Regions from separate parts of the Rhizobium sp. CBN3 genome, predicted to be linked through region 1. Evidence: riboswitches for the same ligand, from Rfam matches in the RefSeq annotation. Region 1 holds a riboswitch; each other region holds the start of a gene.
What was found. A riboswitch is a leader RNA that binds a small molecule or an ion and turns the genes downstream of it on or off. The one in region 1 is predicted to bind cobalamin.

Region 2: it holds a riboswitch for cobalamin, as region 1 does, so the genes downstream of both, QWJ46_RS09740 (CbtB domain-containing protein) here and nrdH (glutaredoxin-like protein NrdH) in region 1, are expected to answer to the same signal.
Region 3: it holds a riboswitch for cobalamin, as region 1 does, so the genes downstream of both, cobU (bifunctional adenosylcobinamide kinase/adenosylcobinamide-phosphate guanylyltransferase) here and nrdH (glutaredoxin-like protein NrdH) in region 1, are expected to answer to the same signal.
Region 4: it holds a riboswitch for cobalamin, as region 1 does, so the genes downstream of both, bluB (5,6-dimethylbenzimidazole synthase) here and nrdH (glutaredoxin-like protein NrdH) in region 1, are expected to answer to the same signal.

The regions. Positions count from the first base shown of each region.
Region 1 covers NZ_JAULSE010000042.1:10,596-18,002, forward strand. The annotation lists gene QWJ46_RS29725 (heavy metal translocating P-type ATPase) at 1-1,140, shown strand, start outside; cobalamin riboswitch at 1,551-1,776, shown strand; gene nrdH (glutaredoxin-like protein NrdH) at 2,038-2,259, shown strand; gene nrdI (class Ib ribonucleoside-diphosphate reductase assembly flavoprotein NrdI) at 2,273-2,674, shown strand; gene nrdE (class 1b ribonucleoside-diphosphate reductase subunit alpha) at 2,653-4,821, shown strand; gene nrdF (class 1b ribonucleoside-diphosphate reductase subunit beta) at 4,996-5,970, shown strand; gene QWJ46_RS29750 (adenylate/guanylate cyclase domain-containing protein) at 6,074-7,297, shown strand; gene queE (7-carboxy-7-deazaguanine synthase QueE) at 7,310-7,407, opposite strand, start outside.
Region 2 covers NZ_JAULSE010000005.1:38,643-46,049, forward strand. The annotation lists gene QWJ46_RS09715 (sigma-54 dependent transcriptional regulator) at 1-31, opposite strand, end outside; gene QWJ46_RS09720 (ATP-binding protein) at 28-1,887, opposite strand; gene QWJ46_RS09725 (sulfite oxidase-like oxidoreductase) at 2,013-2,675, shown strand; gene QWJ46_RS09730 (hypothetical protein) at 2,660-3,229, opposite strand; gene QWJ46_RS09735 (CbtA family protein) at 3,283-4,017, opposite strand; gene QWJ46_RS09740 (CbtB domain-containing protein) at 4,131-4,340, opposite strand; cobalamin riboswitch at 4,366-4,515, opposite strand; gene QWJ46_RS09745 (histidine phosphatase family protein) at 4,572-5,120, shown strand; gene QWJ46_RS09750 (bifunctional diguanylate cyclase/phosphodiesterase) at 5,597-7,168, shown strand; gene QWJ46_RS09755 (acetate/propionate family kinase) at 7,324-7,407, shown strand, end outside.
Region 3 covers NZ_JAULSE010000007.1:21,070-28,476, reverse strand. The annotation lists gene QWJ46_RS12670 (TSUP family transporter) at 1-345, shown strand, start outside; gene cobO (cob(I)yrinic acid a,c-diamide adenosyltransferase) at 354-989, opposite strand; gene cobN (cobaltochelatase subunit CobN) at 989-4,933, opposite strand; gene cobW (cobalamin biosynthesis protein CobW) at 4,937-5,992, opposite strand; gene cobU (bifunctional adenosylcobinamide kinase/adenosylcobinamide-phosphate guanylyltransferase) at 5,999-6,508, opposite strand; cobalamin riboswitch at 6,807-7,200, opposite strand.
Region 4 covers NZ_JAULSE010000007.1:145,963-153,369, reverse strand. The annotation lists gene QWJ46_RS13325 (DUF2865 domain-containing protein) at 1-101, shown strand, start outside; gene bluB (5,6-dimethylbenzimidazole synthase) at 105-794, opposite strand; cobalamin riboswitch at 836-1,023, opposite strand; gene QWJ46_RS13315 (3-deoxy-7-phosphoheptulonate synthase) at 1,343-2,410, shown strand; gene QWJ46_RS13310 (PD40 domain-containing protein) at 3,089-3,919, opposite strand; gene QWJ46_RS13305 (NAD+ synthase) at 3,964-5,643, opposite strand; gene QWJ46_RS13300 (DUF1003 domain-containing protein) at 5,833-6,363, shown strand; partial or broken gene QWJ46_RS13295 (GFA family protein) at 6,381-6,781, opposite strand; gene QWJ46_RS13290 (ABC transporter ATP-binding protein) at 7,068-7,407, shown strand, end outside.

The DNA of each region.
Region 1 (7,407 bases):
GTTGTCGCCGCACTGGTCGCGGTCATTCCGCCGCTGTTTTTCGGCGGCGCGTGGGGGGAATGGATCTACAAGGGACTTGCCATCCTCCTGATTGGCTGCCCCTGCGCCCTCGTCATCTCGACGCCGGCGGCGATCGCCGCTTCGCTGTCGGCGGGGGCACGGCGCGGGCTGCTGATGAAGGGCGGCGCGGTCCTGGAGACGCTCGGCAAGGTGACGATGGTCGCCTTCGACAAGACGGGTACGCTGACGGAAGGCAAGCCTCGGGTCACCGACATCCTTTCCTTCGGGTTGAGCGAGGCGCAGCTCCTGTCGCGCGCGGCGGTGCTGGAGCAGGGCTCCAGCCATCCGCTGGCACTGGCGATTCTCCACCGCGCCAAGGCGGACGGCGTGCCCGTGCCGCCCGCCTTCGAACTGGAAGCGCTGCCGGGCAAGGGTGTCACCGGCAAGATCGGCGGCGAGACAGTGGATCTCTTGTCGCCGCCCGCCGCCCGCGAGCGTGGGGCGCTCAACGCGGAACAGGAGGCGCGTATTGCAGGGCTCAATGATGAGGGCAAGAGCGTATCGGTGCTGCTCGTCAATGGCGCTGCGGCCGGCCTGATCGCCATGCGCGACGAGCCGCGCGAGGATGCCAGGGCGGGGCTCTCGGCGCTCAAATCGGCCGGTGTCAAGGCGATGATGCTGACGGGCGACAACAAGCGGACGGCGGCCGCCGTCGCCGGCATGCTCGGCATCGACTGGCGTGGGGAGATGATGCCCGAGGACAAGCAACGGGTCGTCGGCGAATTGAAGCGCGAGGGCTTCGTCGTCGCCAAGGTCGGCGACGGCATCAACGACGCGCCGGCGCTCGCTGCCGCCGATATCGGCATCGCCATGGGCGGCGGCACCGACGTGGCGCTGGAGACAGCCGATGCCGCCGTGCTGCACGGACGCGTCGGCGACGTGGCGCGGATGATCGCGCTTTCCAAGCGCACGATGCGCAATATCTCGCAGAATATCACCATCGCGCTCGGGCTGAAGGCTTTCTTTCTGGTGACGACGATCGCCGGCATCACCGGACTCTGGCCAGCGATCCTCGCCGATACCGGCGCCACCGTGCTGGTGACGATCAATGCGCTCAGGCTGCTTCGTGTATGGAGATGAATGTTTGCCGATGGCGGTTTGAAGACTAGCGATTCGGGGCAGGTCATCAGTAAGGTCGGCTCTCAGTTTGCTGACCAAGTCTCCTCCGTCATGCTCGGCCTTGTGCAGCCTTGTGCCGAGCATCTAGCCACCACAATTATTAGGCAGGAAAACATTTTATTTTCAAATCCTTAATTGGATGTGCGCAGATCCTCGGCACAAGGCAGCACAAGGCCGAGGATGGCGTCGCGGGTTGCAGTGCTTTGTCAGCAGCCTAGGCTCCAGCTTGTGGCCTGTTCTCGTCGCGGCTTTCTCCACAGCCTGTTTACGTTAAGCTTTGGTTATCCCTGTTTTTCACAGGAATGCAGCGATTTCAAACCTGCCGTAACGCCATGCACAAACCATCCGTTGACGTGAATTTGGATTCGCGTACTATATCTAGTGTTCAAGGTTCCTTCGATTCGTGAGGATCGCGGGCTAAGACGGGAATACGGTGCGTCTCGCCATGAGGGCGGGCAAGGTCGGAGCTGCCCCCGCAACTGTGAGCGGCGAGCAACTGTCCGATTTCAGGTCGCTGAGGCATGATGCCTTGGGAAGGCTGGGGTAGAGTGCTTCGACCCGCGCGCCAGGAGACCTGCCTTGAACGAAACGTCCATGGGCGGGGTGTCCGGAAGGTCGCGTGATCGAAGGCGGAACGATCCGTGCCTGTTGCGCTGCCCCGAACGTCCGCATGAGCACTTCGGGGTTTGAAGTCATGTCGAGAACATCAAGGCCGTCGCCCGCGCACATCCTGCGAGGGATGATATCAGGCGTTTAAAGCGCCAACCTTGCCACATCACTATCAAGCATTGTCCCGGACGCCGTACGGCGCCCGATCCAGTCCTGCGTCCTGAATCCACTGACATCACGAGGAACATGATGAGCGTTACCGTTTACAGCAAGCCGGCCTGCGTCCAATGCACCGCCACCTACCGCGCCCTCGACCGCCTGGGCGTGGACTATGAAGTGGTCGATATTTCCCAGGATGCCGAAGCGCTCGATCGTGTGCGCGGCATGGGCTACATGCAGGTTCCGGTTGTCGTTGCCGGCAGCCAGCATTGGGCAGGTTTCCGACCCGACATGATCAGCGCGCTCTCCTGAGCTGAGAAAAACGATGGGGCTGATCGTTTATTATTCCAGCCGATCCGGGAACACCCATCGTTTCGTCGAGAAGCTGGGACTGCGCGCGGCGCGCATTCCACTCAGCGCTGAGGCCATCCACATTCGCGAACCCTATGTGCTGATCTCGCCCACCTATTGCGGGGACGGCGGTAAAGGGGCCGTGCCCAAGCAGGTGATCCGCTTCCTCAATGATGCGGAAAACCGCTCCAACATTCGCGGCGTGATTGCCGCGGGCAACAGCAATTTCGGCGAGACCTACGGGCTAGCCGGCGATGTCATCTCGAAGAAGTGCCAGGTGCCGTATCTCTACCGGTTCGAGCTTCTGGGAACGACCGCGGATGTCGCCAATGTCAAAGACGGGATGGGACGATTTTGGACACGGGAACAAATCTGACGCGGGATGCGGGCGCAAAACCGTTGAAGGCGGCTGAAACGCTCGATTATCACGCGCTGAACGCGATGCTGAACCTCTATGACGATGAGGGCAAGATCCAACTCGACAAGGATCGCATGGCGGCCAAGCAATATTTCCTGCAGCATGTGAACCAGAACACCGTGTTCTTTCACAATCTTCGGGAAAAGCTCGATTACCTCGTCACTGAGGGCTATTACGAGCAGGAGGTGCTCGACCAATATTCCTTCAATTTCGTCCGCGACCTTTTCGATCAGGCCTATGCCAGGAAATTCCGTTTTCCCACCTTCCTCGGCGCTTTCAAATATTACACCAGCTACACGCTGAAGACCTTCGACGGAAAGCGCTATCTCGAGCGCTACGAGGACCGCATCTGCATGGTGGCGCTGACTTTGGCGCGGGGCGACGAGGCCCTTGCCCGCGACATGGTCGACGAGATCATTTCCGGCCGCTTCCAGCCGGCGACGCCGACCTTCTTGAATGCCGGCAAGAAGCAGCGCGGCGAACTGGTTTCCTGCTTCCTGCTGCGCGTCGAAGACAATATGGAATCGATCGGCCGGTCGATCAATTCGGCGCTGCAGCTCTCGAAGCGCGGCGGCGGCGTGGCCTTGTCTCTGACGAACATCCGTGAAGCCGGCGCACCGATCAAGCAGATCGAGAACCAGTCCTCCGGCATCATTCCGGTGATGAAGCTGCTCGAAGACAGCTTCTCCTATGCCAACCAGCTTGGTGCGCGCCAGGGCGCGGGCGCGGTCTATCTCAACGCCCATCATCCCGACATCATGCGATTTCTCGACACCAAGCGTGAAAATGCCGACGAGAAGATCCGCATCAAAACGCTGTCGCTCGGCGTCGTCGTGCCAGACGTTACTTTCGAGCTCGCCAGGAACAATGAGGACATGTACCTGTTCTCGCCCTATGACGTGGAGCGCGTCTATGGTGTGCCCTTCACCGAGATTTCGGTGACGGAAAAGTACCGGGAGATGGTGGCGGACGCCCGTATCTCGAAGAAGAAGATCAAGGCGCGCGAATTCTTCCAGGTGATCGCCGAAATCCAGTTCGAAAGCGGTTATCCCTACATCATGTTCGAGGACACGGTGAATCGGGCGAACCCGGTGGCCGGGCGCATCTCCATGAGCAATCTCTGCTCGGAGATCCTGCAGGTGAGCGAGGCGAGCGAATACAACGATGATCTCTCCTATAGTGATCTCGGCAAGGATATTTCCTGCAATCTCGGTTCGCTGAACATTGCGGCGGCGATGGATTCGGGCGATTTCGGCAAGACGATCGAGACCTCGATCCGGGCGCTGACGGCGGTCTCTGACATGAGCCATATCGCCTCGGTTCCATCGATCGAGAAGGGCAATGACGAGAGCCATGCGATTGGCCTCGGCCAGATGAACCTGCACGGCTATCTCGCTCGCGAACGTATCTTCTACGGCTCCGCGGAAGGCGTCGATTTCACCAACATCTATTTCTATGCGGTGACCTATCACGCCATCCGCGCCTCGAACCTGCTGGCGGTCGAACGCGGCACTAGCTTCAAGGGCTTCGAGAACTCGAAATATGCCTCGGGCGAATATTTCGACAAATATACCGAGCAGGAATGGAAGCCGGCGACCGAAAAGGTGCAGGCGCTGTTCGACAAATCAGGCATCGATATTCCGACGCGGGAAGACTGGGTGGCGCTGAAGAAGGCCGTCATGACCTCCGGTCTCTATAACCAGAACCTGCAGGCGGTGCCGCCGACGGGATCGATCTCCTACATCAACCACTCGACCTCCTCGATCCATCCGATCGTCTCGAAGATCGAGATCCGCAAGGAAGGCAAGATCGGCCGCGTCTATTATCCGGCGCCGTTCATGACCAACGACAATCTCGACTATTATCAGGACGCCTACGAGATCGGGCCGGAGAAGATCATCGACACCTATGCGGCAGCGACCCAGCATGTCGACCAGGGCCTGTCGCTGACCTTGTTCTTCCGCGATACGGCAACGACGCGCGACATCAACAAGGCGCAGATTTACGCCTGGAAGAAGGGCATCAAGACGATTTATTACATTCGTCTTCGCCAGATGGCGCTTTCGGGTACGGAAGTGCAGGGGTGTGTGTCTTGTACGCTTTGAGTTGATTTCGGCCGTGAGCCTTTGAGTGCGTGGCCCCCTCACCCTGCCCTCTCCCCGAGGGGAGAGGGGATGTCGCGCCTGCCGCAGATGTCTTCTCCCCATCGGGGAGAAGGTGCCGGCAGGCGGATGAGGGGGCTCCGAACGTCATTCATCTATTGGAAGGACATAATCACCATGAACATCGCTGTAAAGCCAACCTCCCGCGTGCGCGCCATCAACTGGAACCGCATCGAGGACGACAAGGATCTCGAAGTCTGGAACCGGCTGACCGGCAATTTCTGGCTGCCGGAGAAGGTGCCGCTGTCGAACGACATCCCATCCTGGGCGACGCTGACGGCAGCAGAGCAGCAGCTGACCATCCGTGTCTTCACCGGATTGACGCTGCTCGACACGATCCAGAACGGTGTCGGCTCCATCAGGTTGATGGAGGATGCGGCGACACCGCATGAGGAGGCGGTGCTTTCCAATGTCTCCTTCATGGAGGCGGTGCATGCGCGTTCCTATTCCTCGATCTTCTCGACGCTGTGCTCGACTGTTGATGTCGACGATGCCTATCGCTGGTCGGAGGAAAGCGAATTCCTGCAGCGCAAATCGGCGATGATCATCGAGCAGTATCGCTCCGGCGATCCCCTGAAGAAGAAGGTCGCGAGCGTCTTCCTCGAAAGCTTCCTGTTCTATTCCGGCTTCTATCTGCCGATGTACTGGTCGAGCCGCGCCAAGCTCACCAATACGGCCGACATGATCCGGCTCATCATCCGGGACGAGGCGGTGCACGGTTATTATATCGGCTACAAGTTCCAGCGTGGCCTTGAAACGCTCTCCGAAGAGCGCCGGCAGGAGATCAAGAATTTCGCTTTCGACCTCTTGCTCGAACTCTACGATAACGAGGCGCGATATACCGAGGCACTCTATGACGGCGTCGGGCTGAGCGAAGACGTCAAGAAGTTCCTGCATTACAACGCCAACAAGGCGTTGATGAACCTCGGCTACGAGGCGCTGTTCCCGGCCGAAGCCTGCAAGGTCAATCCGGCGATCCTGTCGGCGTTGTCGCCGAATGCCGACGAGAACCACGACTTTTTCTCCGGCTCCGGGTCCTCCTATGTCATCGGCAAGGCAGTGGCCACCGAGGATGAAGACTGGGATTTTTGAGACTTGATCGCAGTTTCCCCTTATCATTTGCCTGCCTGTCGACCACATACAGCGGAAATCGGATCCGGCCTTTGCCGGTGACGCGGCGTAACGGGAGTTTTTGATGTCGTCTTTTCCAAACAAGGTCGGGAGGGCCGTTGAGGCGGAGGAGGGTGTCTGGCCGATCCGCAGGAGACGGATTCTCGACTGGCTGGTGAACGAGACGCGCGGCGAGCGCTTTATCGACAATATCCTGGTGGAGATGTGCGGCAAGCTGCTTTCGGCAGGGGTGCCGGTGGCGCGGGCGACGCTGCATTTCAGGGTAAACCACCCGCAATGGATCGGAGCGCGCATTCTGTGGAAGGAGGGGCTCACGGAGGCGAAGATCGACACATTCGCCTATGGCGTCGAAAACACGCCGGAGTTTCTGAACAGTCCGATCAATGCGATCCATCAGGGTGCCGAGGAACTGCGCAAACGGCTGGAAGGCGCAGCCGACGGCGACCTGGATTCATTCTATCAGGAACTGCATGACGACGGCCTGACCGAATATATCGCCTGGCCTGTCGAACACACCTTCGGCAAACGGCATGTCGTGACATTTTCCACCCGCCGGCCGGGCGGTTTTGCGAGCGAACATGTCGATTTCCTGCGCGATCTCCTGCCGGCGCTGACCCTCGTCAGCGAAATCAGGCTGAAGAACATCATGGCGCGCACGCTGCTGCAGACCTATGTCGGGCCGCATGCGAGCGAGCAGATCTTGTCGGGTGTCACGACCCGCGGCAGCGGCGCGACCGTCGGCGCGGCCATCATGATCTGCGATCTGCGCGATTTCACGGCGATCTCGGATCTCTGGCCGCGCGACGACGTGATCCATCTGCTGAACGACTATTTCGATGCCATGTCGGACCCGATCGAACGGCATGGCGGGGAAATCCTGAAGTTCATGGGAGACGGGCTGCTGGCGATCTTCCCATTGGTTAAGGAAACGGCCTGCCTCGATCTGCTGGAGGCGATCCGCGAGGGGCAGGCGTCGATGGCCGAGCTTAACGAGGAGCACCTGCGCACGGGACGCGAACCGCTGCGCTACGGCGTCGGTGTGCATGTCGGGGACGTCATGTACGGCAATATCGGCTCGCGCCGACGTCTGGATTTCACCGTCATCGGCCCGGCGGTCAATGTCGCGTCACGGCTGGAAAGCCTGACCAAGGAGGTTAAGCGTCCGGTGCTCTTGTCGCGGGCCTTCGTCGAAATGGCAGGCTGCGCGAAAGACATGGACAGTCTCGGCACCTTCCCGCTGCGCGGGCTCGGAGAGCCTGTCGATGTCTTTGCTTTTCCGGAGCGGTAGGCTCAGGCAGAGTCAGACACCGCGTTTGTTTCCCCACAGCAGCACGTGCAACTGCGGCAGCACGCGCGGGGCAAACCATCGGTCGGCCGTTACCTTCTCGACCAGCCAGT
Region 2 (7,407 bases), on a different contig from region 1:
CATCGACCAGCAGGATCTTCGCATCGTTCATTCCGCCGCCTCCGGCATCGACCCTGCCGCCGATTGCAGCTCGATGCGGAACATCGCGCCCCCCTCGGGATGATTGGCAGCCGTCAGGCTGCCGCCGAAATCCTTGACGATGTTGTAGGAGATCGAAAGCCCGAGGCCGAGTCCCTTGCCCACACCCTTGGTCGTGAAGAAGGGGTCGAAGATGCGCTCGGCGATTGCCGCCGGCACGCCGGGTCCGTGATCGCGCACCGTCAGCACCACCTTGCCGGCCTCCTCGAGGGCCGAAATCTCGATGCGCCTGTCATCCAGCCCTTCCACCGCATCGGCCGCGTTGGAGATAACATTCACCAGCACCTGCTGCAGACGTACCGAACCGGCGCGCACGACCGGCGGCCGCGTTCCGAGATCGAGCCGGAGCTCGGCGTCCGCCGCCTTCAACCGCCAGGCGATGATCTCCAGCGTGTCGCGCATCGCCTCGTCGAGGGGGACCGGCCCGAGCTTCTCGTTCGGTTTGCGGGCGAAGTTGCGTAGGTGCCGGCTGATCGAGGCCATGCGGTCGATCAGCCCGCCGATCCGCCTTATATTGTCGCGCGCCTCCTCCGTCCGGCCTCGATCGATCAGCACTGAGGCGCTGTCCGTATAGGTCTTGGCGGCGGCGAGCGGCTGGTTGAATTCATGCGAAAGGGCAGCCGACATCTGCCCGAGTCCGGCGAGTTTGCCGGCCTGAATGAGATCGGCCTGGGTCTGGCGCAGTTGCTGCTCGGTCAACCGCCGCTCCGCGATCTCCTCCTCGATGCGGCTGTTGACGCGGGCAAGATCCGCCGTGCGCTCCTCCACCCGCCGCTCCAGCTCGCCCCGCGCCTCGGCCTGCATCTGCATGCGCTCGGCAAGTCGCGCCCGCCGCTGGCGAATGACCGCCACAGCAAGCCCGGCAATGCAAAGGATGAGAAAGACGGCGACAAGCGCGGTGCGCGCCTGAGCGCGGATGGAGCTCGTCTCCATCAGCACATTCACCGTCCAGTCCTCCGCCGGCATGTAATGCGACAGCACCAGATACTCGCTTGCGCGCCGATCGCTCGCCAGCGTCATCAGATCATGCGGCTCGAAGCGATGACGCGTCACCGGCAGCGCCGTCAGCTTCGCATTGGCATAGCGCCGCGACGCCTCGGTGCGTGCGATACGATCGGCCGTCAGCGGCAGGATCGCGCCATAGAGCCACTCCGCACTGCCGGACATGAAGATGATGCCCTCGGGATCGGAGACGAAGATCTTGTATTCGCCGCCGCTCCAGGAGGATTCGATCATGTCGATATCGACCTTGAATACGATGACCCCGCGAATATCGGCGCCGACCCTAATCGGCGCAGAGAAATAGTAGCCGCGCTTTAGCGACGTGGTGCCGAGAGCGTAGAACCGGGCTTGCCGGCCTTCGATCGCTTCCTGGAAATAGGGCCGGTAGTTGAAATTCTGGCCGACGAAGCTTCCCGGGCCATCGTAATTGCTCGCCGCGATCGTCTCCCCGTCCGGCTTCACCACATAAATATCGGAGGATTTCAAAAGCCCGTTGATCTCCTTGAGATAGAGATTGGCCGCATCGCGAAGCGCCATGTCGTCGGGCGCGCTGACCAGTTCCTTGATATCGTCATGATCGGCGATCAGCGCCGGCAGCGCCTCGTAGCGGTTGAGGTGGCCGCTGAGTGCCGAGACGGCAAGGCGCAGCGCCGTTCCCGCCTGCGCTGAAGCCTCCTGCATATAGGCGCGCGTCGCAATCGCACTTCCATAGGTGAAGAAGGCGAAAATGACGAGCGGCACCAGCAGCAGCGCCGCGATGGCACGAGATCTCGAAGACAGATCCGGCTCCTCCCTTTCTGCCTTCACTCCCCCAGCAAGGCATACCCGCCGACCTAGTTTAATGAGGCAAGCAGGGATTTCCAAGGGCTCGCCGAAACTTGACACTCGGCGGGGCCGGATATCCTATTGCTGCACCGCAAGGAGACCCGTTCATGAGCGACGACCAGACGCCCGCCGACAGCAAGCTCACCAGCTCCAAGCGCCGTTGGGCGTCAGAGGGCAAGTTCCTGACCGGGCGCATCAGTAGGCCCGAGGCCGAGCGCCTGCCGCCCGGCCAGCACCTGGTCAAGAACTGGCCGGTGCTCGATCTCGGCCAGCAACCGGTCATTTCAACCGAGAGCTGGCGGCTTGAAGTACGCGGCCTGGTCGAAACGACACTCACCCTCACGTGGACCGATTTTCAGGCGATCGAACAGAGCACTGGGGTGAGCGACATTCACTGCGTCACCACCTGGTCACGCTACGATAACAAATGGAACGGCGTTTCGACGCGGGATCTGCTCGATCGCGCCATGCCGAAACCGGAAGCAGCCTACGTCATGCTGACGAGCTACGACGGCTATACCACCAACCTGCCGCTCGCCGATTTCGCCGCCGAGGATGCGATCCTGGCAACCTCCTGGGAAGGCCTGCCGCTGACACCGGAGCACGGCGGCCCGATGCGGCTCGTCGTGCCGCATCTCTATTTCTGGAAAAGCGCCAAGTGGCTGCGCCGCATCGAGCTAATCGCCGCCGACGAGGCCGGCTTCTGGGAAAAGAACGGATACCATATGCATGGTGATCCGTGGCGCGAGCAGCGCTATTCCGACGACTGAGCCTTCGGCCGCGAGACGCGGCGTAGTGCAAGAACGGCAAGACCAAACAGAGCGGCCAACCCCGTCAGTGAGACCATGCTGGCAGGATGAAGCGGCACCTTGCTCCAGCTCGGCCTGACGATATTGGCGGTGTTGAATGCCTCGCCGCTGAACTGGCAGGTGATGAAGGCAAGTCCGCGGCCCGCCATCTCGGCGTCGATGGCCGAGATGATTTCGCCCGCCGCGGTTGCCTCCCGCGGCATCTCACGCATCGCCATCAGCACGGCTTTCGTCGCCGCGAGATAGGCATGGGCGCATTCGTTGAAAGGGCTCTCCTCGTCCGTCACGCTGCCCGGCATCCGTCCCCAGAGGCAATAGGAATACTGGATTTCCGAGTAGTTCAGGACACGCCGGAACGGTTCGTTCGTATCGGCCGCCCGTGACGCCAGCATGCTGATGCTGCTCCGATACTCCGAAATGACCGCCATCTCGCCGTGGGAAATTGCCGGAATATCGAGCCCGGCATGGGAGCCGCCAGAGCTGCCCCCATGGGCGAGGGCACTTCCGATAAACATTGGTAATAGGCTCGCGATGAGACCGAGAAAAGCAAACCTGCCGATTTGCCGCATCACCGGAACGCCGGCCGCGGTCCACTCCTGGCGGCAAGACCCCTTTCTGCCAGCACTCCGAAACAAAGACCGAGCGTTGCCCATAGGATCGCGTGCATTCCGAGCGAGGTCGTGCGGAACCGCCAGAGCACCATCGCCGAGAAATTCTCCGGCACCTCGTTGATCGGCGGCAGCAGATAGAGCACGAAGCCGATGAAGACGAGATAGGCGATGCCGGCGATGATCGCGCCGTTCCAGAGACCGAAGCGCTCGCCAAGCCGGCGCGACAGTGCGATCGCGGCAACCAGCGAGGCGAGCGAAACGACGATCATCAGGAAGAACAGTTCGGTCCTGACGCCGATCGTATCGGGATTGCCGACAGCTGGCGGGTTGGCCGGATATTTGATGCCGGGAACGAGCACGACCGCCACGAAGGCGGCAATGGCGATGACGGCCGAAGTGCCGCGCGCCGATAGGCTGCTGAAGCGGCCGTGTACGAAGGCGAAGGCGAGCGAAAAAAGCCCGCCGACGGCGATGCTGTAGGCCATGACGCCGGTGAAGAGGCCGAGACCGGCCTGCGTGGCGCGGCTGACAATTTCAGGCTCGGCAGCTTCGCCCGCCGCCTGGGCTTTCGCCTCCTCGAAGGCGATTGCCGCATCGACCAGCGGCTCGCCGAAGATATGGGCGAAAGCGAAAACGAGGATGCCAGCAATCAGGCCCGCGAGCATGCCGCGAAGCAGAAGCTTTCCAACCATCTCAATATTCCACTAAGCATGTCGCACAAAAGTGTGCAGCAGTTTTGCGATAACGACATGCGTAAACAAAGACCTAAAGCGTGAGAAGCGAATCTGAAAGATCGCGATGCGCTTTAGTGGCAGGGAAAGCCCAGGAGATGGCGGCCGTCATGCACGAATTCGTGCACATACATGCCGTTGAACAGCGCCATCGCGCCTTCCTCGGTGCCGACGAAATAAAGAACGATGAGCATCAGCAGGCCGCCGAAAACCGCCCAGGGCAGGATTTCCCCTACAGGGATTGGCGCCGGTGCCGCAACGGGCGCGAAAGTGGTGTCAGACATGTATCCCTCCGGAATGACGCGTTCAGTCGAAAGAGTGTTGTGCGGCAGGGTCTGACTTCCAGCGTAAAGAACTTCGAAACGCTGGTCACAGTGGCGCGACCGCGCCGGATTTCCACCGGCTTCCAAACCCGCAACAGCACGGTTATATCTGGACGCCGAAGAGACTGTCAACGAAACTTCGAGACGCCGGCGAAGGGTCGTCCCCACCGTATTGCGAAGATCGGAACAACCGTGAATACCCGCCTCACCTGGATCTGTCACGGCGCCACGGCGGCGAGCCGCAAGGCCCTGTTCCCGCTGGATGAGCCGCTGGAAGACAAGGCCTCTGAAGAAGCCGCCGGGATGACTGCCCTGCCTCGCGCCGACCGGATCGTCACGAGCCCGGCTTTGCGTGCTCGCCAGACCGCTACAGCCCTCCGTCTCGACGCTCAAATAGAACAGCGGCTTGCCGACTGCGACAATGGCCGCTGGGCCGGCAGGCCGATTGCGGCAATCGGCACCGAAGAGCCGGAGAACCTCATGGCTTGGATGAGCGATCCGGAAGCCGCCCCACATGGCGGCGACAGTTTTCTCGGTCTGCGGACGCGCGTCGCCGGCTGGATGGATGAGCAATCCACGCTCGGCGGCCATGTGATAGCCGTCACCCACGCATCGATTATAAGAACAGCGATTGCGCATGTGCTTCAGGCTCCCCTCCCCTCCTTCTGGCTCGTCGATGTCGAGCCGCTGGTGGTCGTTCGGATGACCAGCAATGGACATCGCTGGTCGCTGCGCCTCTAGAGAATTAGACATCCCTCATACTATCCAGCCTTACGCAAGCAAATCGCGTCATCTCTATTGAACCGGGTCTGACCGGGACTACTTCCTTGTCCCAAGGAGACGGAAGCTATGGCATATGATTGGAGTGGGGAGCGTACGCGGCGCCTGCGCTTGATGAGGGTCGTGACGTTCACCTTAGTTATGGTCGGTCTGGTCGTCAGCGTTCCGCTGCTGATCGTCACCGCGTGAAGAGCGAGACAGGGCGAGCGATGCGACAGCACGCTCGCCCTCGTTCTTTCGTGGGGCTCCCCTCGTCTTGAATCCGGACATCCTCTAGTCTTCGAAGCAGCACCAGCGAAACGCCGTAGCGCGCGGCTTACGTCCCGACAGCACCGCAACGGACGGGCTGCCACCTCCAACAATTCGCCTTATGGTTTCAACGAACATTTCAGATTTTCGTGATAGTCCGGCAGAGGGTGGAGATGGAGAATGCGATAATGCCTGCGTTTTTCCGAAGCAGGGCCGGAAGGCAATGCGTGTCGGTTGTGGTTTTCGGAGTAACCCTCTGGATCCTCGGCACGGTGCTGCACTTCGACGACCGCCTCGTCTCCTTCATGACCGATTTCGGCGAGTACGGGGCGGATAAGCTCGTTCTGGCTCTCGGCATCGCTGGCGCGATGAGCTTCATCTATTCGGTGCTGCGCATCGCCGACCTGCGCAAGGAAATGGAGCTGCGCGCCACTGAACAGGCTAAGGCCGATTGGACGGCAACCCACGACCATCTGACCAAGCTGCCGAACCGCTACGCCTTCGAGCGCAAAATCCTCTCACGGCCAGTCAGAAGCGGCGAGGCCGAGATCGAGGAATGGGACGACAACGTCACGATCTTCTCCGTCGACCTCGACGGCTTCAAAAAAGTCAACGATCTCGTCGGCCACAAGGGCGGCGACGTGTTGCTGGTCGAAGTTGCCAGACGCATCTGCGCGCTTGGCAACGCGGATTGCGTTTACCGCTTCGGCGGTGACGAATTCATCATCGTCGCCTTTTCCCTGACGGCAGAGCGCGAGGAGCGTTTCGCCAAGTTGCTGATCCAGGCCGTCACCCGGCCGATCCATATCGATGGCTTTGCCGTCGAAGTCGGCGCCAGCGTCGGCTATGATCGCTGGCTTGAGGGTAGCGAGCCGCTGGAAGACGCCGCCCACCGTGCGGATCTCGCCATGTATGAGGCCAAATCACGAGGCCCTAACCATTATCTTGTCTTCGAAACTTCGATGCAGGACAAGGTAACGGAACGCGCCTCTCTGGAAAGCAGGCTGCGCGCGGCAATCGCCGACAAGGCGATCATGCCTTTCTATCAACCTTTGATTGATTTGAAAACGGGCCAGCTTTGCGGTTTCGAAGCCCTCGCGCGGTGGGTCGGCGAGGATGGTATCAATATTCCGCCGCCTGTTTTCATCGACATTGCCGAGGAAACCGGGATGATCACCCCCCTGTTCGAGGATCTCCTTGCGCAGGCCTGCGGCGATGCGCTCACTTGGCCGGCGCATGTCACGTTGTCCTTCAACGTCTCGCCGGTACAGATGGAAGACAGGCTGCTGACGTCCCGCATCCTCAAAGTCCTTTCGGCAAGCCGGCTGCCGCCGCAACGCCTGGAGGTCGAGATCACCGAAAACGCGCTGATTCAGGATCCCGCTATCGCCGCCGTCATTCTCGAAGAGCTGCATGCGGCCGGCATTCAGATCGCCCTCGATGATTTCGGCACGGGCTATTCGAGCCTCGCCCAGCTCGCCCGCTACCGCTTCGACAAGATCAAGATCGACAAAAGCTTCATCGCCACCTATCGCGATGACGAACGCCAGGAAAAAATCGTCCGCGCCATGCTTGGCCTCGGCAGAAGCCTCAACATCAAGACGACTGCGGAAGGTGTCGAAGAGCATGGCCAGCTTGCGTTCCTGTTGCAGCTCGGCTGTGACATCGGCCAGGGCTATCTTTTCGGCAAGGCGATGCCCGCCGCCGAGGCAAGCATCTTCATCCGCGATCGCAACGCCAATCTGGCGTCGACGGGCTGACCCTAGCGTAATTCAACAAAACTGCCCCAAGCTTTGGCATTTCTGTCGGCCGCCACACACCGTCAGCATGTTGCGCATGGGCGGCCATACCTTTCCAGCGGGAGTTTCGGCGCTAAGTTCGGGGATCGTGACGACTGTGCGGAGTCTCTGAAGACATGTCATCCACCGACCTCCTCCTGACCTTCAACGCCGGCTCATCGACTGTGAAGGTCGGCGTCTTCTCGATCGATGGTGCCGAG
Region 3 (7,407 bases), on a different contig from region 1:
TTCTACGACGGCGTCTTCGGCCCCGGCACCGGCTCTTTCTTCATGCTCGCCTTCGTCACCCTCGCCGGCTTCGGCGTGCTGAAGGCGACGGCCCACACCAAACTTTTGAATTTCGGCTCGAATTTCGGTGCGCTGATCGTCTTCGCAAGCTTCGGCGCGATCCTCTGGAAAATCGGCCTGCTGATGGGCGTCTGCCAATTCCTCGGCGCACAAGTGGGCTCCCGGCTTGCCATGCGCATCGGCGCAAAGCTGATCAAGCCGCTACTCGTGATCGTCTGCGTCGCTTTGGCGGTTAAGCTGCTCGCCGATCCGGCAAATCCGCTGCGGGTCTGGCTCGGCCTCTAAAGCCGCTCTCAGAACTCCACGCCAGCCTGGCCTTTGATGCCGGAGCGGAAGGGGTGTTTGACGAGTTCCATCTCCGTCACCAGATCGGCGATCTCGATGAGCTCTTCCTTGGCGTTGCGCCCTGTCAGCACGACATGCGTCATGGCGGGTTTCTCATTCTTCAGGAAGGCGACGACGTCGTTGATGTCGAGATAATCGTAGCGCAGCGCGATGTTGATCTCGTCGAGCAGCACCATGGAATTGCGTTCGTCGCGGATCAGCTCCTTGGCCTTTTCCCAGGCGGCCGAGGCGGCGGCGATGTCGCGGGCCCGGTCCTGCGTCTCCCAGGTGAAGCCCTCGCCCATCGTATGGAACTGGCAGAGATCGGAAAAATGCTTCTCGATCAGGTCGCGCTCGCCGGTCCACATCGCGCCCTTGATGAACTGCACGACGGCCGACGGCTTGCCGTGGGCGATGTGCCGGAAGATCATGCCGAATGCGGCTGACGACTTGCCTTTGCCCTTGCCGGTATGGACAATGATCAGGCCCTTTCCGTCCGTCTTGGTCGCCATGATCTTGTCGCGCGCAGCCTTCTTCTTCGCCATCTTCTCGGCGTGGCGCGCATCATCCTTGGCCGATTCGTTTTCTGGGATCTCGTCGCTCATCAGTGCACCTCATTCAGTTTCGTAGCAGCCAGGTCGAACCGTGCCGAATTGCTGCGCGGCGTCCAGAGCCCGCGATCGATCGCCTCGCGCAGTCGCTCTCTCATCTCGTCGAATGCCGCCGGGTTCTTCTCGATCATGAAGCCACGCACGCCCGGATCAGCGACGAAGGCTCGATAGACCGCCTCGAAATGATGCGCGCCGACCGCGCCCGTCGTCGCCGCGAAGGCAAAGAGATAATCGACGGTGGCGGCGATCTCGGCCGCCCCCTTGTAGCCATGGCGCATGACGCCCGATATCCATTTCGGATTGACCGCGCGCCCGCGCACGACGCGGCCGATTTCCTCCTCGAGCGAGCGGATCAAAGGTCGTTCGGGCATGGAATGATCGTTATGATAGATCGCGGGGCGTGTACCGGCGAGTTGCTCGGCCGCCGCCGCCATGCCGCCCTCGAACTGGTAATAGTCATCACTGTCGAGCAGGTCATGCTCGCGATTGTCCTGGTTCTGAATGACGGCCTGCACCGAGCGCAGCCGCTCCTCGAACAGGCCGCGTTCGGCCCTGCCTTCCTCGCCGGCGCCATAGGCATAACTTCCCCAGACGACATAGGCCTCGGCAAGATCGGCACGCCGCTCCCAGCCCTTTTCATCGATCAGTGCCTGCAGGCCCGCGCCGTAGGCGCCGGGTTTCGAGCCGAAGATGCGGTAGCCCGCCCGCTTCGCCGCCGTCTTCTCATCGAGCCCAGCTGCAGCGAGCCGCGTCGTCTCGCCGCGCATACGCCCGGCAATCGGATTGTCAGCCGCATCCTCTTCCAGCGCGCCGACTGCCCGGATCGCCTTGTCGAACAGGGCGATCTGCTCCGGAAAGGCATCGCGGAAAAAGCCGGAAATCCGCAGCGTCACATCGACGCGCGGCCGCCCGAGCACTGCTTGCGATATGATCTCATAGCCGGTGACGCGGCGCGAACTCATGTCCCAGAGGGGCTTGACGCCGATCAGCGCTAGCGCCTGAGCGATATCATCACCACCAGTGCGCATATTCGACGTGCCCCAGGCCGTCAGCCCGAAGGAGACCGGCCACTCACCGTAATCCTGAACATAGCGACGCACCAGCAGTTCGGCCGATTTTTTGCCAAGTTCGTAGGCGGCCGGCGTCGGCACGGCGCGACTGTCGACCGAATAGAAATTACGGCCTGTCGGCAGAACATCCGGCCGGCCGCGGGTCGGCGCGCCTGAGGGGCCGGGGGCGACGAAGCGACCGTCGAGGCCGCGGAGCAGCCCATCGATCTCGGCGCGGCCGCAGGCGAGGATGGAGGGTTTGAGCCGGGTCTCGATCTCCGAAAGTACAGCCCGCGTTGCCGTCCAGTCTGCAGGGCATTCCATTTCGCCGGCAACGAGCTTGGCAGCGAGCAGCTCGATTCGCTCGACCGCGTCGCCGTTGGTGCGCCAGGGAGCCTTGGTGATATCGGCGAGGATTGCCGGGCGTGGCCCGACCCAAAGGGCAGCCATGTCGCAGTCGAGTGGGTCGAAGACAGACCCCTCCCCAACCCCTCCCCACAGGTGGGAGGGGCTTGCTGGACGCACCGCCTCCACATCATCTTTGAGCGCAGAGATTGCCGCGGGCGCAGCGGTAAGTCCCTCCCCCTTGTGGGGAGGGGTTGGGGAGGGGTTTCTCACAGCATCCCCAGCAATCGCCCGCTGCAAACTCGCATCGCCACCCTCTCCCAGCCCGCGCGGTACCCGCGCCAGCGCCACGGTCAAATCCGTCAGCAGCCGCCCCTTCGGCGATACGCCGAACACATGCAGCCCATCACGGATCTGCATCTCCTTCAGATCGCAGAGATAGGCGTCGAGCTTCTTCAGCGCCTCACCTTCGCTCTCGCCTTTCGCAATCCCCGCATCCCGATCCAGTCCGATATCGGTGACGAGATCGAGGATCTGGCGGCTTAGCAGCCGGATACGGCGAGGGTCGCCGCCGGCGGCCTGGTAATATTCGTCGACCAGCGCTTCCAGATCCTTGAGCGGACCGTAACTCTCGGCCCGCGTCAAAGGCGGCGTCAGGTGATCGATGATAACAGCCGCACTTCGACGCTTGGCCTGCGTGCCCTCGCCCGGATCATTGACGATGAAGGGATAAAGATGCGGCACCGGCCCGAGGATCGCTTCCGGATAACACGTCTCCGACAGCGCCAGCGCCTTGCCCGGCAGCCATTCGAGATTGCCATGCTTGCCCATATGAATGACGGCGTCAGCGCCAAATTCGTGCCGCAGGAAAGCATAGAAGGCGATATAGCCATGCGGCGGCACGAGATCCGGCGAATGATAACTCTCCTTCGGATCGATATTGTAGCCGCGTGCCGGCTGAATGCCCACCAGGACGCCGCCGAAGCGGGCGAAAGGCAGGGCGAAGACGTCGTCGCGAAAATAGGGGTCGTTCTCTGGCTCGCCCCAGCGGTCCGTCACTTCATCCTGAATCTTTTTGGGAAGAGATCCCAGGAAGTTTTTGTAGCGACTGAGCGAAAGAGCCTCGCGGATGACCCGGCCGTCATGCCCGGAATTGGTCGGCCCCTCCATCAGATGGCGGATCAGCGCGTTGCCATCGGCCGGAATATCGGCGACCGAATAACCCGCACCCGCCATCGCCCGAAGCACCTCGATGCTGCCGGCTGGCGTGTCGAGTCCGACGCCGTTGCCGAGCCGGCCGTCGCGGTTCGGATAATTCGCCATGACGAGGGCGATGCGCCTCCTATTGGCGGGCCTCCCGCGCAGCCGCGCCCAACTGGCGGCGAGCTCCGCCGTGTAGCGCACCCGGCCGGCATCGGGCACGCTGGCGACGATGTTCGCCTCGACAGCCGCGTCGTAACGCGCCGCCGTCTTGAAGGACACCGCCCGCGCCAATACGCGCCCGTCGACTTCAGGCAACGCCACATTCATGCCGAGGTCGCGCGCCGACAGACCTTGAGACGAAGCTTCCCAGGCCTCCTTCGACGAAGCCGACAGGATTGCCTGCAGCACGACTGCGCCATCCGCCTCCAGCACCGTCGGTTGCCGGTCCGCGCCCGGTGCGGAGACCGCAAAGCCCGTTGTGTTGATGACGACATCCGGTTTCAACGCCGAAAACACGCTCTCGAGAATCCCTGTCGAAATGGGATCCTTTAGGCTGTAGGCAAAGACCGGCAGCGGCCGCAGGCCAAGTGCGGCCAGGGCCTCGACCAGCGCTTCGACCGGCCCGGTCTCGCCGCTCTGGACGAGGGCACGGTAGAAGCTGATGGCGACGATGGGGGACGTGGGTTCGAATTCCACCTCTTCTGTCGAGCTTGGTGCCCCACGCTTGACGGACGACGTTGGCGCGACATGCGAACCGACGACCCGCCGCCACTCCTCGACCCCGATCGCCCCTCGCCCCGGCCACCAGATCCGCGCCTTCATCAAAGGCACGGCCGGCGCCGGTTTTTCCGCCCCCGCCAGCATCGCCGACGCATAGGCAAGAAAGTTCCGCGCGTTCGCGTCGCCGCCCTCGATCAGGTAGCCCCAGAGCGCGTTGAGATCCTCGACGTCAATATTGGAGAAAGGAACCAGCCCGGCATCCGGCTTGGCATCGCCAGGCAATACCGCAATCAATGCGCCGTTGCGTGCGGCAACGGCGTGCAGCGCCTCCAGCGCATAATGGAAATAGCTGGCGCCGCCGAGCGCACGCACGACGATCAGCTTGGCATGCCTGGCCGTTCGCTCGACATAGGTATCGACCGACATCGGATGCTTGAGGCTCATCAGATTCGCGAGCCTCAGCGAATGCGGCATCCCCTCGCACCCGCGATAGGCGGTAGCGATCGCCGCAAGCTCGGTGTCGGCGGCCGAAAGGAACAGGATATCGCCCGGCGACTGGCCGAGGTCTATCGCCTCCTCGCCGTCGCTGATCGTTCCCTGCTGGGCCAGAAGCAGATGCATCGATTATCCCTGAACGAGCGCTTCGATCGCCTTGCGCACCGCGTCCTGGTTCATTTCGTGCAAGCCGATGACGACGAGGCGCGTGCGGCGCGCCTCACCCGCTGCCCAGGCGCGGTCGAAATACTGGTCGATGCGGCTGCCGACGGCCTGCAGCTGCAGGCGCATGGGCTTGCCCGAAACGTCGATGAAGCCCTTGAGGCGCAGCACGTCGTGCTCGGCGATGATGCCCTTCAGCTTTTCGATAAAGCCTGTCGGATCGGAAACAGCGCCGAGTTCGACAACGAAGCTGTCGAATTCGTCGTGATCGTGCGGCGCCCCCTCCTCGTGCTCCAGCTCGTGATGGGACTTGCGATTGGCGATATCGTCTTCTGTGCCAATGCCGAGGCCGAGCAACACACCGGCCGGCACCTCGCCATTCCTGGCCTCGATCATGACCGGCTTGCGGGCGATGCGGGAGGCGACTTCGTTCTTCACACGGCCCAGGCCATCCCCATCGATCAGATCGGTCTTGTTGAGGACTATGAGATCGGCGCATGTGAGCTGGTCTTCGAACAGCTCCTCGATCGGGCTCTCATGATCGAGCGAGTCGTCCTCGACGCGCGCCGCCTCGACCGCATCATGGTCGTCGGCGAAACGGCCGGCGGCAACGGCCGCACTGTCGACAACCGTAATGACGCCGTCGACGGTCACCTGGGTGCGGATATCAGGCCAGTTGAAGGCGGCGACCAGCGGCTGTGGCAGGGCGAGGCCGGAGGTTTCGATGACGATATGGTCAGGCCGCTGTTCGCGCTCCAGGAGCTTCGTCATCGTTGGAATGAAATCGTCGGCGACGGTGCAGCAGATACAGCCATTGGTGAGCTCGATAATGTCGTCCTCGCTGCAATTCTCCGCGCCGCAGCCCTTCAGCACTTCGCCGTCGACGCCGAGATCGCCGAACTCGTTGATGATGAGCGCAATCTTTTTGCCGGCGGCATTGGTGAGCAGGCTGCGGATCATCGTCGTCTTGCCGGCGCCGAGGAAGCCGGTGATGACGGTTGCGGGGATTTTCTGCTGGTTCATGGAACTTCAACCCTTCATTTTCAGCGGCAGACCGGCCGCGATGAAATAGACTTCGTCGGCCTTCGCCGCGATTATTTGGTGCAGCCGTCCGGCATGATCGCGAAAATCGCGCGCCATGCGATTGTCAGGCACAATGCCGAGGCCAACCTCGTTGGAAACGAAGACCAGCCGCGCCTTGGCGCCAGGCAGGAAATCGGCGAGCGCGGCAAATTCCACCGCCATGTCGCGCTCCTCCATCAACAGGTTGGTCACCCAGAGCGTCAGGCAATCGACAAGCACAATGCGCCCCTCGCCGTCGATCGCGGCAAGCACGCCGAGAAGATCGAGCGGCTCCTCATGCGTCGTCCAGGAAGGGCCGCGATCGGCCTTGTGCTGGGCAATACGCGTCTGCATCTCCTCGTCCCAGGCACGGCCGGTGGCGAGGTAGTGGCGCTCGAGGCCGCTTGCCATAACGAGATTTTCGGCAAAACGGGATTTGCCGGAGCGGGCGCCGCCGAGGATGAGGGTGGTGGTCATGCCGAAGCGACCCTCCGAGAGAGGGCAAGGCGGCGCCAAATCTCTCTTCTCCCCAGCGGGGAGAAGCTGCCGGCAGGCGGTTGAGGGGGTGAGCGGCGAAGCCGCGAATGGACCGAGCGCAAGCGAAGGGCAAAAGGACGGAGGTGCCGCGCGGCCCCCTCATCCGACCCTTCGGGCCACCTTCTCCCCGCTGGGGAAAAGGGGGACCCCCATCGCACCACCAGAGGCAGCGCCGAAATCAATCGTTCAGCCAAAACAACCTCCGTGCTGGCAGCGGGTCTCTTGCCCAGGGTTGGGCTTTTCGCCCGGCACGGAAGGCAGGTCTCCTGGCTCGCGTTATCGGCGACGATCGGGGCGAACCGGAAGCCCGGTCGCCCCTGATCGTGCCAGCGGATCTGCCTCACCTTCCCGGCTGCCTCGGTGAAAAGGTGGACGATTCGTAGAGATAGAGGCGTCCGACCCCGGTTGATCACCATGCATTTCCAGTGGCTTTTCCGGCATGTCGCCATTCCGTCCGCCCGCACGATTGCGGCTAGGCCGGAAGAGGTTCGATGCCGGATGGAAGACCCTGACCGCTCTACAGTCGCGGGGTCGGCTGTGATGAAGGCGCCCGATGTGGGTCCGCCCCGTCACATTCCCTTTTCATCCGGAAGGCGAAAGGCCGATCCGGAACCATCCGTTATTCCTGGGATGGTTAGGCAAGCCGTGGGGTGAAGTCAACCGACCTTTGCAACCACCCCAACTCCAGACTGCGCGAAAGACCGGCCAACACCACTGACCCTACCGGAAATATCGTCTTTTATCAGCGACTTACGTCATGAATATTTGATGTGGTCGTCGGCTTTTCGCCGCAATTGCGTTGCAAGGCGACTGCACCTCCGCCCTTGACCCGGCCTCTC
Region 4 (7,407 bases), on a different contig from region 1:
ACAAGGTCCGTCAGGTCGGCCCGCAATTCCTCGCCGGCGACCAGGGCTCGATCGACCTTGCCAATCCGGCGACTCCCGGCCCGCAACCACAACAGCAGTAATTGCTATGGGTCGTTGCGTCCCCATCCATCGTGGAAAACCAGTTCCTCGAGCGGCAGCCGCTGCCGCCAGCCTTTGACCGAGAGTTCCGGTTCGTCATAAAGCCGGTCGACAAAGCCGGCGCAGAGCCAGGCGACCACCTCGATATGCTCGGGTATGCCGAGAATCGATTTCAGGTCGCCTTCACGAAAGATGCTGACCCAGCCAATGCCGACGCCTTCGGCGCGGGCCGCAAGCCAGAGATTCTGGATGGCGCAAACGGTCGAATAGGAATCCATCCGCGGATTGTGCGTCCGTCCCAGCACCACGCTGCCGCCGCGGGTGGGATCGCAGGTCACGCATATGCCGAGCGGCGCCTCCACGATGCCTTCGAGCTTGAGGCATCGATAGGCCTGCCGCCGCTCGCCTTCGAACATCGACGCCGCCTCTTCGTTGGCCTCGGCAAAGGCGTCGCGCACGCGCGCACGGACGGCTGCACTTTTCACCAGAATGAAATTCCATGGCTGCATGAAGCCGACCGACGGCGCATGATGGGCCGCTGTCAGGAGCCGCGCCACGACATCGTCGGGCAAGGGATCGGCCAGGAACTGGCTGCGTACGTCACGCCGCGTCATGATCGCGTGATAGACAGCCTCACGTTCGGCCAACGAAAAACCGAATGCCGCCGAAAGGGCATCCGCATCAAAGGGTCGCATCGTCAAATCCCCAACAACGCAACCGCCCGCCGTCCGCGCGGGTTGGGTCTATCTCGCCAGGCCGGTCTTCTGACTTGGCTTCATCCATCTGCCGCAGCCTTCCCGGCAAAAGCCAGTGGCATGATGAAGCGGCAGACGTCGGCCTTACAGCGTTGGGCACGTTCCGGCCTTGCACCGGATTCCCGATTCTCCCGCCTCGACGGCGAGCACCTGACGGCGCATCTATCTCAGGAAACCGGCGCGGCGGCAAGTGCAGGCGGAGCGAACCTGTAACCTCCGTCGCAGAGGGGTGTTTCACGGGCGGATTGGCAGCCGCCCCGAATGGCGATTTCAGCTCGCAAATTTTGCGTGACAATGGGCGACCGCGACGCTACATACGCGGGATGTCGACGACTTCAATCTACGCCTCGCGATTTTATTCGTACCGCTGCTCCCAGCGGATGCGGGCCCGTGCGTAACTGAATTCGACGCGACGACCACCCGAACAGCCGCTAGTCTACCTGGCGGCTTTTTTGTTCCGCACGGTATGACCAAACAGGAGCCATACAGTGCCCGATACCATCGATGATCTGCGTATTCTCGAGATCACCCCGCTGACCAAACCCGCCGATATCATAGCGGAAATTCCCCGAACTGCTTCAGTCAGCGAGACGGTGACCAGCAACCGCAATGCCATCCATCAGATTCTCGAGGGTGAAGACGATCGCCTGATCGTCGTCATCGGCCCCTGCTCCATCCACGATCCGGTTGCCGCACGCGAATATGCCGCGCGGTTGGCCGAGCAGCGACAGCGCTTCTCCAGCGACCTGGAAATCGTCATGCGCGTCTATTTCGAAAAGCCCCGCACCACAGTCGGCTGGAAGGGCTTGATGAACGACCCGCATCTCGACGGCAGCTACCGTATCGAGGAAGGGCTGAGAATTGCCAGACGCCTGCTGCTCGACGTCAATGCGATCGGGCTTCCCGCCGGCGTCGAATTCCTTGAGACGATCACGCCGCAATACATTGCCGACCTCGTCAGCTGGGGTGCGATTGGCGCGCGCACGACCGAGAGCCAGATCCATCGCCAGCTCGCCTCCGGCCTCTCCTGCCCGATCGGCTTCAAGAACGGCACCGACGGCGGCGCTCGCGTCGCGCTCGACGCGATCCTGGCAGCTTCACAACCGCATCACTTCCCGGCCGTCACCAAGGACGGACAGGCGGCAATCGCCTCGACGAAGGGCAATGAGGACTGCCACATCATCCTGCGCGGCGGCAAGCGGCCGAATTACCAGGCGGCCGATGTCGAAGCCGTCACAGCGGAATGCCTGAAACTCGGGGTCGCCCCGCGCATCATCATCGACGCCAGCCATGCCAACAGCAGCAAGGATCCGATGAACCAGCCGGGGGTGGCCAAGGACGTCGCCGGACAGATCGCCACGGGCAATCATCACATCAAGGGCATGATGATCGAAAGCAACCTCGTCGCCGGTCGCCAGGATCTCGTCCCCGGCAAGCCGCTGGTCTACGGCCAGTCCATCACCGATGGCTGCATCGGCTGGGATATATCGGTGGAAGTACTTGAGGATCTCGCCAAGGCTGTCCGCGACCGCCGCAAGGCCGCCGTTGCCGCTTAGGCGGCCGCATTCAACGCGGCGGGCAGACCCGCCGCCCATTCAAAAATGGCTTGTGGAGTCGGCGGCATCGATGCAATCGTACGCCGTATGACTGAATATTTTAAGGACAAGAAGCTTGATTGCCGCTCCTGCTCGCTTGCTTTTAGCCTGTTGTATAGCGTCAACCATGGGATTCAGTGCCGAGCTCGCCAAGGCTGACACAGCTGATAGCCCAAGCGTTTTTAAATTAGGTAGCTCGCTAGATGAGGCCAGGCGCATCTCAAGCGAGCGGGGTTGGAACGTAAGGGTGCTTTCACCTGAGCTGCCCGGTCAATGGTATGTTGATGGCGCAGAAGTTAGTCTTGTCGTTTGCGATAACAACCAAATCGTCGCGGTGACGAAAACACGAGATGGAGGCGTTGATGAGTTCGCCTCGATCGTGTTCTATTCGTTCACATCCAAGTATGGTCGACCGGAGACAACCGTAGTGGCATTTCAGTCGGGACCGACCACAGTTTCAAGTATCGATTCAAAATTTCCCCCTTCCGGGGGTGAGTCTGTTTCGGTGCAACTACAAAGCATCGGAGGGCACTCAAGAGTTACTGTGCACCGCGCTTCTGAAACATTGTGTCCGGCGGAAACAGCCCCCGCTAATCAGTGACTGCCCATCCCGCCATCATGAACTGGCGGTGCGCCCTCTCAAGATTTCGCCGGAAAATACCGTACATAGGCGAATTCCTCGCCATCAGGAGACCAGCAGGGCACGTTGATCGTGCCCTGCCCGCCGAACAGCTCGAACAGCGTCTTCAGATTGCCGCCGTCCATATCCATCAGCCGCAGCCGCACGTCGAGGTCTCGCGGATGGTCGAACACCGAAGGGTCGTAGGACAGGATCAGCACCTTGTCGTTTTTGGGCGAAGGATGGGGAAACCAGTTCCCCTGATTGTCCGACGTCACCTGCTCGAGGCGTGTGCCATCCGGATGGATGCGCCAGATCTGCATCAAACCGGTGCGGCTGGAATTGAAATAGATCCACTGCCCGTCGGCCGAATAATCCGGCCCGTCATTGCGGCCCTCGCCATGCGTCAGCCGCGTCTCGGCGCCGCCGTTAACGGAGATCGTATAGATGTCGAAGAGTTCGTCGCGGATGCCGCAATAAGCGAGCTGGCGGCCATCCGGCGACCAGCCATGCCAATAGGAGGGCTGGTTCTGCGTGACCAGCCGCGGCGTGCCGCCCTCGATCGGCAACACATAGATCGTCGACTTTCCGAATTCGGTCTTGTCCGAGATGACGATTTTGGTGCCGTCCGGCGAAATGCCGTGATCATTGTTGCAGTTGACGGCAAAGCCGGTATCGACCTGGGTGACGTCGCCACCATCGAGCGGCAGCCGGTAGAGCAGCCCGTCGCCGTTCAACAGCAGGTAGGCACCGTCAGGCGAGAAGTTCGGCGCCTCCACCAGCCTGTCGGTCTGCCAGACTTCGCGAGCCCTGCCCGTCCTGACATTGTAGATCTCGACCGAGCTGCGCATGCTGCCTCCCTGATGTCCCGATGGCGCTAGCAATCCCGATTGCGTCAGCGATCCCGGAATCGATTGGTGATCGGATAGCGCCGGTCGCGGCCGAAGTTCTTCTTGGTGATCTTCACGCCCGGCGCCGATTGCCGGCGCTTATATTCGGCGAGATAGAGCAGATGCTCGACCCGGTGAACGGTCGCCACGTCGTGGCCGCGCGCGACGATCTCCTCGACCGCCATTTCCTTCTCCACCAGGCACTCGAGAATATCGTCGAGAACGGGATAAGGCGGCAGTGAATCCTGATCCTTTTGATCGGGGCGCAGCTCGGCCGATGGCGCCTTGTCGATGATATTCTGCGGGATCACCTCACCCGACGGGCCCAGCGCAGTCGGCGGTACATTCTCATTGCGCCAGCGCGCCAGCGCATAGACTTGCATCTTGTAGAGGTCCTTGATCGGATTGAAGCCGCCGTTCATGTCGCCATACAACGTGGCGTAGCCGACCGACATTTCCGATTTGTTGCCCGTCGTCACCACCATCGCGCCGAACTTGTTGGAGATCGCCATCAGGATGACGCCGCGCGCGCGGCTCTGCAAGTTCTCCTCGGTAATACCGCTCTCCGTACCCTCGAAGAGGTTGGACAGCGCGCTGCTGAAGCCGGTTACCGGCTGTTCGATCGGCACGATGTCATAGCGGCAGCCGAGCGCCTTGGCGCAGTCGGCTGCATCCTTCAGCGAATCTTCCGAGGTGTAACGATAGGGCAGCATGACCGTTCGCACCCGCTCCTCTCCGAGGGCATCGACCGCGATCGCTGTGCAGATCGCCGAGTCGATGCCGCCGGAAAGGCCGAGAACGACGGTTTTGAAACCATTTTTGTTGACGTAGTCGCGGAAGCCGAGCAGGCAGGCGCGATAATCGGCCTCCTCGCCCTCGGGGATACGCGCCATCGGTCCTTCGGCGCAGTGCCAGCCCGCTTGCCCACGTTTCCATGTCGTCACTGCAAGCGCCGTCTCGAACTGGCTCATCTGGAAGGCGAGCGATTTGTCGGCGTTGAAGGCGAAGCTCGCCCCGTCGAACACGAGCTCGTCCTGCCCCCCGAGCTGGGCGGCATAGATCAGCGGCAGGCCGGTCTCGATCACCTGCTTCAGCACCACCTGGTGACGGATATCGACCTTGCCGCGATAATAGGGAGACCCGTTCGGCGACAGCAGGATCTCCGCCCCGCTTTCGGCCAGCGTCTCGCAAACGCCGAGATCACCCCAAATATCTTCGCAGATCGGAATGCCGAGCCGCACGCCGCGGAAATTCACCGGCCCCGGCATGGCCCCCTGCACGAAGACCCGCTTCTCGTCAAACTCGCCGTAATTCGGCAGATCAACCTTGTCGCGCACCGCGACGACCTTGCCGCCGTCGAGCACGGCGACGGAATTATAGCGCCCCCTCTCGTCCTGCCTGGGGAATCCGATGACGACGCCCGGTCCGCCATCGGCGGTGTCGGCCGCAAGACTTTCCACCGCCTTCCAGCAGGCACGGATGAAGGCCGGCTTCAGCACCAGGTCTTCCGGCGGATAGCCGGAGATGAAAAGCTCGGTCAACACGAGCAGATGCGCGCCCTCCCGACCTGCATCGGCGCGTGCTTCACGTGCTTTGGCAAGATTGCCGGCCACATCGCCGACCGTGGGATTGAGCTGGCCGATAGCGATGCGGAAGATATCGGAGAGAGCGTTTTCCTGTGTCATGTCATCTGTTTAGCCTGCGGCTCCCGCTACCGCAACACGTTCGCGGCCAAAGCGTTGCACCGAGCTCACGAATTTTTTGTGAACAGGCGCGCTGAAGGCTTACGGCACCGATGCATTGCAATTTACCGGCGGAGCGGAATACTGACGCACGAAAGCGGCAGCATTGATAACGGTCATCGGAAACAGGCCATGAATAACTTCTCGAACTTCGTGCACCATCATTTCGACAAACCGGCCGACGAACTCGGCGACACGGAAAAGCGCGTCCTGGCGAAAGCGCACGAGCGCAAGATCATCTCGACCGACGTCAACGCCGCTTTTTCGGCCGAGGCCTCGTTCGGAGAACGTATCGCCGACAGCATCGCCCGTGTCGGCGGGTCATGGTCGTTCATCCTCGGCTTCCTGGCCTTCCTCGTCGTCTGGACGATAATCAACACCATCGTTTTGGCGAGTGGCGCTTTCGATCCCTATCCCTTCGTCTTCCTGAACCTGATTCTGTCGATGCTCGCCGCCATCCAGGCACCGATCATCATGATGTCGCAGAACCGCCAAGCCGAGCGCGATCGCTTCGAGGCGGCCAAAGATTACGAAGTCAATCTCAAAGCCGAACTCGAAGTGCTCTCTCTGCACCAGAAGATCGACATGCGCGTCCTGACCGAACTGACGGCGCTGCGCGAAGACGTCGCTCGTCTCAGCGCCGCGCTCGCTGCCAAGACCTGACGCAGGGCATCCTCAAATCAACGGGATGGATACCTGTCATATTGCGGCAGGCCATCTGTTATCTCGTAGAAATCACCCTTGTCGGTGCAATAAATGTGATGGCTGAAGGCAAGGCCGCTCGGTTCGTCGAAGGCGCCTGCCAGGACCGAAACCTCCACCGCTTCATCCCCCTGCCAAAACAGAGCGGAGCCGCAATTGGCGCAGAAGCCGCGTTGCGCCTCACCGCTCGACCGTACCAACGAACCGCGCCGGGATCTTCCACCGAAAGCGCCACGCGCGGTACGTTGACCGCAGCATAATAGAGTCCCGTCTGCCGGCGGCATTGGGAACAGTGGCAACCGACGACAGGTCCGGGCTTTGCCCGAATTGAAAATCGCACGGCGCCGCAAAGACAGCCGCCTGTATGGTGTTCACTCATGATCGCTCTCCCCTCGCTCCTGGAGAAACTTGCGGCCACAAAACCTTGTCGTCAAATCCATTCCCCTGAACGAACGATCAGAAATCTTGAAGCATTCACTGGTCGCTGGCGGTCCTCGGATGTTGCCCGTTGACCACACCCGCCGATCTCCTCTCATCACCGAGTTGAACCGCACCCTGTTCTCGGTGATACTAGTGGCTCATTTTATTCAACCGCCGGGAGACTGACATGAGAGCGACCCTGTCCAGACAGAAAGGAAACATCGCCCACAAGGACATTTTGCTTCATGCACACGCCATTCTCTCGCGCGAGGAAAAGCTCGCGACTCCATAACCTCTTCCTGAACTTCTTCCGCGACTATTCGAACGCCGCTGAACGCCAGCGGCGCTGGTCGCGCATGCGCAAGTTCATCTGCTATTACCGCCCGCATCTACCTTTGCTGCTGGCGGATCTGCTTTGCGCCATCCTCGTGGCCGGCACCGCCGTGGCGTTGCCCCTCTGCGCCAACATCGTCACAAGCCGGCTTCTGGCTCTGCCGGATGCCCCCGAAGCCTTTGCGCAGATCCTTGCCATGGGCGGTGTGATGCTGGCCGTTCTGGCGGTCCAGATAGCGGCGATCTTCTTTG